Regions from separate parts of the Streptomyces sp. NPDC101237 genome, predicted to be linked through region 1. Evidence: riboswitches for the same ligand, from Rfam matches in the RefSeq annotation. Region 1 holds a riboswitch; the other holds the start of a gene.
What was found. A riboswitch is a leader RNA that binds a small molecule or an ion and turns the genes downstream of it on or off. The one in region 1 is predicted to bind thiamine pyrophosphate.

Region 1 (4,491 bases):
TTGTCGCGCAGCTGCACGATGTCGACACCGCCCGCCAGGACCGCGTCCAGGAACGCGGCGAGGTCGCCCTGCTCCTTACGGGCGTCGGTGCACAGGTACAGCCGGGCGTCGGCCAGCCGGGCGCGGGCGGTGTCGGTCATGCGGTGTCCCCCGTGGTGTCGGTACGGCCTTTCTCAGACGGCGAGCGCCTGGGCGCGGCGCTTCACCTCCGTGCCACGATTCTCGCTGAGTGCCTGCGCGGGGGTGCCGGGCAGGGTCTCGTCGGGCGTGAAAAGCCACTCCAGCATCTCTTCGTCCGTGAAGCCGTCGTCCCGCAGCAGCGTCAGGGTCCCGGACAGGCCCTTGACCACCTTGTCCCCGTCGATGAAGGCGGCGGGGACGTGCAGCGCCCGGTTCTCACCACGGCGGACGGCGATGAGCTGGCCCTCCTTGACCAGCTGCCGCACGCGCGTCACATCGATGTCCAGCATCTCTGCGATGTCGGGGACGGTGAGCCAGGCGGGTACGAGAGCATCGGTCTTTGCGTCAATCTCGGTCACGGGGTCAAGGGTAGGCGTTGGGGCGGGCCGGGTGCGATCGGTGGTCGTCCGGACGCGGCGGCGCCGTGGCCCGCCGCGCCGTTCCTCCCCCACCGCCGCTATCGGGGCTCCGCGGTCGCGTTCTTCAAAGGGCGGGCCGGGTCGGCCAGCGCCTCGGCGTCCATCCGGCGTCCCGCCTCGATCAGGCGGCGGCCCTGCGCCAGGTCACGCGGACGGCCCACCGCCAGCAGAGCGACCAGGCGGTCCTCGCGCAGCCAGCACACGCTCCAGGACGGGCCCGCCGGATCGCCGCGCCACACCAGCCGGTCGGCCGCCGCGTGGTGCCCGGCGTACTGCACGAACCGGCCGAACTGCTCCGACCAGAAGTACGGCACCGGGTCGTAGACCGCGTCGGTTTCGCCGAGGATGTTGGCGGCCACCGTGCGCGGGCCCTGCAGGGCGTTGTCCCAGTGGTGGACGAGCAGGCGCTCGCCGTAGCGGCCGGACGGGAAGGAGGCGCAGTCGCCGACCGCGTAGACGTCCGGGACGCCGGTGCGCAGCCGGTCGTCGGCGAGCACGTCGCCGTGCCGGCCCAGGCCGATGCCGGAGCCGGTCAGCCAGGCGGTCGCGGGACGGGCGCCGATGCCGACCACGACCGCGCCCGCGGGCACCCGCGAGCCGTCGTCGAGCACCACGGCGCCGGGTTCGACGCGCGCCACGCGCGTGTGCGTGCGCAGGTCGGCCCCGCTGTCGGCGTACCAGGCGGCCATCGGCGCGGCCACCTCGGCCGGGAGCGCTCCCGCGAGCGGCCGGTCGGCGGCCTCCACCACGGTCACCGCGCAGCCCGCCTCGCGGGCCGCGGTGGTGAACTCGGCGCCGATCCAGCCCGCGCCGACGACCACGATGTCGTGCTGCCGGGCGAGCACGGGCCGCAGCCGCTCGGCGTCGTCCAGGGTGCGCAGCAGATGGACGCCGGGCACGCCCTCGGTGCCCGGCAGCGTGACCGGCTCGGCGCCGGTGGCGAGCACCAGGACGTCGTAGGGCACCGGGCCGGCCTCGGTGTCCAGCTCGCGGTCGGCGGGGCGCACGCCGAGCGCGTCGCGGCCCAGCGCCAGCTCGATGCCGAGCGTCTCGAAGTCCACCTCGAAGGCGGAGCCCTCCGCCTTGCCGAGCAGCACCGCCTTGGAGAGCGGCGGCCGGTCGTAGGGCTGGTGCGGTTCGGCGCCGATCAGGGTCACCGTGCCGGCGAAGCCCTGTTCGCGCAGGGCCACGGCGGTCTGCACCCCGGCCATGCCCGCGCCGACGACGACCACGCGTCGCGTCTGTGACGTGCTCCGTCGCTGCGTCTGCTCGCTCACGTGATCACCATAGACAAGAACGATAGACACCTGACAAAGAGTCAGTCAGCGGGCGTGCTGAGTGACCTGTTCCACACCGCCCGGCAGGCCGTCTTACGAGGGCGCGGCGGCGCGGGCTAGGGTGGCCGGGAAGCACACGCGGGAGCCCGGACGCACCGGGCTGAGAGGGAGGCTGGCGGCCTCCGACCGTACGAACCTGATCCGGGTCATGCCGGCGAAGGGAGGGGCTGGACGCCCATGTCCGCACATACGTCCGACGTCCTCGTCATCGGGGGCGGCATCATCGGCCTGGTCACGGCCTGGCGGTCCGCGCAGCGCGGGCTCGCCACCGCCGTCGCCGACCCCGCGCCCGGCGGCGGCGCCGCGCAGGTCGCGGCGGGGATGCTGGCCGCGGTCACCGAACTGCACCACGGCGAGCAGACCCTGCTCGGGCTCAACCTGGCCTCCGCCCGCCGCTATCCCGGCTTCGCCGCCGAGCTGACCGAGCTGACCGGCCACGACCTCGGCTACCGGCGCTGCGGCACGCTCGCGGTCGCGCTGGACGCCGACGACCGCGCGCACCTGCGCGACCTGCACGCCCTCCAGCAGCGGTCGGGGCTGGACTCGGTCTGGCTGTCCGGGCGGGAGTGCAGGCGCCTGGAGCCGATGCTGGCGCCGGGTGTGCGCGGCGGGCTGCGGGTGGACGGCGACCACCAGATCGACCCGCGCCGGCTGGCGGCCGCGCTGGTGACCGCGTGCGAGCGGGCCGGGGTGGTCTTCCACCGCGACTGGGCCGAGCGCCTGGCGGTGGTGCGGGAGCGGGCCACCGGCGCCGTCACCCGCGCGGGGCAACGGCTGGCCGCGGACCGGGTGGTGCTCGCCGGCGGCAGCCTGAGCGGGCGGCTGGCGGGAGTGCCCGAGGACGTGCTGCCACCGGTGCGGCCGGTGAAGGGGCAGGTGCTGCGGCTGACCGTGCCCGCCCGGTACGCGCCGTTCCTCAGCCGGACCGTGCGGGCCGTGGTGCGCGGCGGCCATCTCTACCTGGTGCCCCGGGAGAACGGCGAGCTGGTGGTCGGCGCGACCAGCGAGGAACTGGGCTGGGACACCACGGTCACCGCGGGCGGGGTGTACGAGCTGCTGCGCGACGCGCACGAGCTGGTGCCCGGCATCACCGAGCTGCCGCTGACCGAGACCCGGGCCGGGCTGCGCCCCGGCTCCCCCGACAACGCGCCGCTGCTCGGGCCGACCCGCCTGGACGGGCTGCTGCTGGCCACCGGGCACCACCGCAACGGGGTGCTGCTCACCCCCGTCACGGGAGACGTGATGGCGGAGGTGCTGACCGGCGGGGAGCTGCCGGAAGAGGCCCGCCCGTTCACGCCGAAGCGTTTCGGCCCCGTCCCCGGCGCACTCCTGGAGCAGACCGCATGAACATCTCCGTCAACGGGGAGCGCCGGGAGATCGACCCCGGCACCGCTCTCGACACGCTCGTGAGGTCCCTGACGGCCGCGCCGTCCGGGGTGGCCGCCGCGGTCAACGAGACCGTCGTACCGCGCGGCGAGTGGCCGGGCACGGCGCTCGCCGAAGGTGACCGCGTGGAAGTCCTGACCGCCGTACAGGGAGGCTGAGCCATGGCCGACGACCCGTTCGTGCTCGGAGGGACGGCGTTCTCGTCCCGGCTGATCATGGGGACCGGGGGTGCGCCCAGCCTGGAGGTGCTGGAGCGGGCGCTGGTGGCGTCCGGGACCGAGCTGACGACCGTCGCGATGCGGCGGGTGGACCCGGGGGTGCGGGGATCCGTGCTGTCGGTCCTGGAGCGGCTGGGGATCCGGGTGCTGCCGAACACCGCGGGGTGCTTCACCGCCGGGGAGGCGGTGCTGACGGCCCGGCTGGCCCGGGAGGCGCTCGGGACCTCGCTGGTCAAGCTGGAGGTCATCGCCGACGAGCGGACGCTGCTGCCGGATCCGATCGAGCTCCTCGACGCGGCGGAGACGCTGGTCGACGACGGGTTCACGGTGCTGCCGTACACCAACGACGACCCGGTGCTGGCCCGGCGGCTGGAGGACGTCGGGTGCGCGGCGGTGATGCCGCTGGGGTCGCCGATCGGGTCGGGCCTCGGGATCCGCAACCCGCACAACTTCCGGCTGATCGTCGAGCACGCGCGCGTGCCGGTGATCCTGGACGCGGGGGCCGGCACGGCCTCCGACGTGGCGCTGGCGATGGAGCTGGGCTGCGCGGGAGTGATGCTGGCGTCGGCGGTGACCCGGGCCCAGGACCCGGAGCGGATGGCGTCCGCCATGCGGGCCGGGGTGGAGGCGGGACGGCTGGCCCGACTGGCCGGCCGGATCCCCTTCCGGCACTTCGCGGAGGCGTCCTCCCCCACCGAGGGCCGGGCCGTCCTGGACCCCGAGCGGCCCGCCTTCTGACCGGCGGCCCGTGCCGGGTGCGTCACAGCTGCGCTGCAAGTCCATGGGGAAATCTGTCTCACCTGTGGGGGTTTCGGCTGCGGCTCGTACACTCGCGGGGTGGATACGACGCTTCAGGACCCCCTGGTCGGGCAGGTGCTCGACGGCCGTTACCGCGTCGACGCGCGGATCGCCGTCGGTGGGATGGCCACGGTCTACCGGGCCCTGGACGTC
Region 2 (4,491 bases), on a different contig from region 1:
AGGAGGCCGGCGAGTTGGCCAAGGACACGGAATCGCATGGCGTCCTGCGCTGGGTGGCGGCAGCCCGCGAGAGGCTCCAGATTCCGTAGGGGTGGCACGAGACCGCGTGCGGCGGCTGACACCGTCAGGCACGAGCGGCCGCGGTCGACGCTGGACCTCAGCGGACGATTGACCAAGGCGCAGGGGGTGTTGGCCGACGTGGGCAGACCCCTGTGATCGACCTGACAAGGAAGCGGACGAAGGGCAAAGCGCTCCGGGGGAAGTCCGGATCAGTCTTCGGTGTCGTGGAAGTACACCGTGAGGCTCGGCCAAGGGCCGTCCGCGGTGATCTCCGTATGCATGACGAGATCCTGAACCTGAACCGAGCCGCGGCGTTCGATGGAGTCTGCGACTCTACGGAGCAGCGCAGGCACGTCATCCTGCCCGGTTCCCGCCGGGTTGGCCTGGGAGAAGTGTTTGATCATCCACGAGTCCATGTGCTCATGATCGCGCAAACGCCGGCCGTCATGCCGTCCCGTCCAGGCAGACCATCAGCGCAGTGCGGCAACCTCAAACCCGTGACGTTCGAACTCTGGCGGAACAGCAGCAACCCGTACTGGGTCGCCCGGGGCCGTGTCGAGAGCACCGAAGTGGTCCTGTCCGGCTCCGAGATCGAACCCAGCGAGCTGTGCCTGGTCCGCGTGAACGACCTGGCCGCGTACTCGGCCCCGATCACGTTCCTACCCGAGCGAGAAGCGATCTCCGTTGCCATGGGCCCGGCGGGAGAATGACGAGTGATCGACACACGGGCCGTCTCTGGGCCGTGCGAGGCCACTCGGTGACGACCGGTGACGCCTGCTGACGACAGCCGTAGGCGAAGACAGCCGCAGGTCACCCAAGTGGATCTGCGACACTGGTACCACCATGCCCAAGCCCGGAGAACTCACCTTTGTCGCGCCGCGCGGAGCCAAGAAGCCGCCGCGGCATCTCGCCGATCTCACGCCCGCCGAGCGCAAGGACGCGGTGGCCGAGATCGGGGAGAAGCCGTTCCGTGCCAAGCAGCTCGCGCAGCACTACTTCGCGCGGTACGCGCACGACCCCGAGCAGTGGACGGACATTCCGGCCGGCTCCCGGGACCGGCTGCGTGAGGCGCTGTTCCCGGAGCTGATGACCGTCGTCCGGCATCTGTCGACCGACGAGGGGACCACGCGCAAGACGCTGTGGCGGCTGTTCGACGGCACGCTCGTGGAGTCCGTGCTGATGCGCTACCCGGACCGGGTGACGATGTGCATCAGCTCACAGGCGGGGTGCGGGATGAACTGCCCGTTCTGCGCGACCGGGCAGGCGGGTCTGGACCGGAACCTGTCCACCGCGGAGATCGTCCACCAGATCGTGGACGGGATGCGGGCGCTCCGGGACGGGGACGTGCCCGGCGGTCCGGCGCGGCTCTCCAACATCGTGTTCATGGGCATGGGCGAGCCCCTGGCCAACTACAAGCGGGTCGTCACCGCCATCCGGGCGCTGACCGACCCGGCTCCGGACGGCCTGGGCCTCTCGCAGCGCGGGATCACCGTGTCGACGGTCGGGCTGGTGCCGGCGATCCACCGGTTCGCCGACGAGGGCCTCAAGTGCCGGCTGGCGATCTCCCTGCACGCGCCCGACGACGAACTGCGCGACACCCTCGTCCCCGTGAACACCCGGTGGAAGGTGCGCGAGGTCCTGGACGCCGGCTTCGAGTACGTCGAGAAGAGCGGCCGGCGGCTGTCCATCGAGTACGCCCTCATCCGTGACATCAACGACCAGGCGTGGCGCGGCGACCGGCTGGGCCGCCTGCTCAAGGGCAAGCCCGTGCACGTGAACCTGATCCCGCTGAACCCGACGCCGGGTTCCCAGTGGACGGCCTCGCGGCCCGAGGACGAGAAGGCCTTCGTCGAGGCGATCGCCGCGCACGGCGTACCCGTCACCGTCCGGGACACCCGTGGCCAGGAGATCGACGGAGCGTGCGGTCAGCTGGCGGCGACCGAGCGGTAGGATCTGGACACATCTTCATATTCCGACAGGGGAGCGCCACAGCGCTGAGAGTGCGGCAATCGGGCCGCAGACCCTCTGAACCTCGCCCAGGTCATTCTGGGTAGGAAGTTCGGTCATCACTCAAGCTGTTGTGCCCTGCCCGGGTGGTTCCACCGGGTGGGGCCGCGTCTCTTCCTGGTCCACCCCAGGAGGAAAACACCAGTGCACACCAAGACCTTCGTGTCCGCGGCCGTCGGACTCGGTCTGCTCACGCTGTCCGCGTGCGGGTCGTCCTCGGGCGCCCCGGCCGACTCCAAGACCGTCACCCTGGTCAGCCACGACTCGTGGGCCGTCTCCAAGAACGTGCTCAAGGACTTCGAGAAGCAGTCCGGCTACACGGTGCGCGTCCTCAAGGACGGCGACGCGGGCCAGGCCGTCAACAAGGCGATCCTCACCAAGGACAACCCGCAGGGCGACGTCTTGTTCGGCGTCGACAACACCCTGCTGTCCAGGGCGCTCGACAACGGCCTCTTCCAGCCGTACACGGCCAAGGGCCTCGACCGGGTCGGCACCGACTACCAGCTCGACGCCGGCAAGCACCGGGTGACGCCCGTCGACTACGGCGACATCTGCGTCAACTACGACAAGGCGTACTTCAGCGAGCACAAGCTGGCCCCGCCCGCCTCCTTCGCCGACCTGGTCAAGCCGCAGTACAAGAACCTCCTCGTCACGGAGAACGCGGCCACCTCCTCGCCGGGACTCGGCTTCCTGCTCGGCAGCGCCGCCCGGTACGGCGACGACGGCTGGCAGACCTACTGGAAGCAGCTCAAGGCCAACGGCGTGAAGGTCGTCGACGGCTGGGAGCAGGCCTACAACGAGGAGTTCTCCGGTTCGGCCGGCGGCCGTAAGGCCAAGGGCGACCGGCCGCTCGTCGTGTCGTACGCCTCCTCGCCGCCCGCCGAGGTCATCTACGCCGACCCGAAGCCGGGCACCGCGCCCACCGGCGTCGCGGCCGGCACCTGCTTCCGGCAGATCGAGTTCGCCGGGCTGCTGAGCAACGCCTCGAACTCCAAGGGCGGCAAGGCGTTCCTCGACTTCCTGGTCTCCAAGGAGTTCCAGGAGGACATGCCGCTGAACATGTTCGTCTACCCGGTGGTCGAGGGCGCGGGCGTGCCCGCCGAGTTCACCAAGTACGGTCCGGCCGCGAAGGCCCCCGAGACCATGGCGCCCGACAGGATCGCCGCCGACCGTGACCAGTGGGTCAAGGCGTGGACCTCGCTCGTACTCAAGTGACCGGCAGGCGCGCAGGCGCGGCGCGGCTCGGCCTGATGGCCGTGCCCGTCGCGTTCTTCGCCGTCTTCTTCGCCTGGCCGGTCGCGGCGATCGTCAGCCGCGGTCTGAAGGCGGACGGCGGCTGGCGGTTCGGGCGGATCGCCGACGTCGTCGGCCGGCCGGACATCCGGCACGTCCTGTGGTTCACCACCTGGCAGGCGCTCGCCTCCACCGGCCTCACCCTGCTGGTCGCGCTGCCCGCCGCCTACGTCTTCGCCCGCCTGGACTTCCCGGGCAAGCAGGTGCTGCGGGCCGTGGTGACGGTGCCCTTCGTGCTGCCGACCGTGGTGGTCGGCACGGCGTTCCTGGCCCTGGTCGGCCGCGGCGGACTGCTGGACGAACTGTGGGGCGTACGGCTGGACACCACCGTGTGGGCCATCCTGATCGCGCACGTCTTCTTCAACTACGCGGTCGTCGTGAGGACCGTGGGCGGGCTGTGGGCGCAACTGGACCCGCGGCAGGAGGAGGCCGCGCGGATGCTCGGCGTCTCGCCGCTGGGCGCCTGGCGGAAGGTGACGCTGCCCGCGCTGGCGCCCGCCGTGGCCGCCGCCGCGCTGATGGTCTTCCTGTTCACCTTCACCTCCTTCGGCGTGGTGCAGATCCTCGGCGGACCTGCCTTCTCCACCCTCGAAGTGGAGATCTACCGGCAGACCTCGGAGATCTTCGACCTCTCCACGGCAGCCGTCCTGACGGTCGTGCAGTTCATGGCGGTCGGCGCGATCCTCGCCGTGCACGCGTGGACGGTACGGCGGCGGGAGAGCGCGCTGCGTCTGGTGGACCCGGCGGTGACGGCCCGCCGGCCGCGCGGCCCCGGCCAGTGGGCGCTGCTCGGCGGGGTCCTCGCCACCGTCGCCGTGCTCCTCGTGCTGCCGCTGGCGGTGCTGGTACGGCGCTCGCTCGACGGCGGGTTCGGCTACTACCGGGCCCTCGGCGACGCCGACGGCGGCACCTTCCTGGTCGCGCCCGTCCAGTCGGTGGTGACCTCGCTGGAGTACGCCGCGGTCGCGACCGCCGTCGCCGTGCTGATCGGGGCGCTCGCGGCTGCCGCGCTGGCCCGGAGGGACGCGGGACGGCTGGTACGGGGCTTCGACGCGCTGCTGATGCTGCCGCTCGGGGTGTCCGCGGTGACCGTCGGCTTCGGGTTCCTGATCGCCCTCGACAAGCCGCCGC

Region 2: it holds a riboswitch for thiamine pyrophosphate, as region 1 does, so the genes downstream of both, ACIRQ9_RS19785 (thiamine ABC transporter substrate binding subunit) here and thiO (glycine oxidase ThiO) in region 1, are expected to answer to the same signal.

The regions. Positions count from the first base shown of each region.
Region 1 covers NZ_JBIWNY010000016.1:210,543-215,033, forward strand. The annotation lists gene thiE (thiamine phosphate synthase) at 1-140, opposite strand, end outside; gene ACIRQ9_RS24905 (Rv2175c family DNA-binding protein) at 174-539, opposite strand; gene ACIRQ9_RS24910 (NAD(P)/FAD-dependent oxidoreductase) at 638-1,876, opposite strand; TPP riboswitch at 2,005-2,116, shown strand; gene thiO (glycine oxidase ThiO) at 2,114-3,283, shown strand; gene thiS (sulfur carrier protein ThiS) at 3,280-3,480, shown strand; gene ACIRQ9_RS24925 (thiazole synthase) at 3,484-4,278, shown strand; gene pknB (Stk1 family PASTA domain-containing Ser/Thr kinase) at 4,378-4,491, shown strand, end outside.
Region 2 covers NZ_JBIWNY010000012.1:50,111-54,601, reverse strand. The annotation lists gene ACIRQ9_RS19805 (tetratricopeptide repeat protein) at 1-89, shown strand, start outside; gene ACIRQ9_RS19800 (hypothetical protein) at 270-476, opposite strand; gene ACIRQ9_RS19795 (hypothetical protein) at 558-770, shown strand; gene rlmN (23S rRNA (adenine(2503)-C(2))-methyltransferase RlmN) at 904-2,010, shown strand; TPP riboswitch at 2,028-2,135, shown strand; gene ACIRQ9_RS19785 (thiamine ABC transporter substrate binding subunit) at 2,212-3,282, shown strand; gene ACIRQ9_RS19780 (ABC transporter permease) at 3,318-4,491, shown strand, end outside.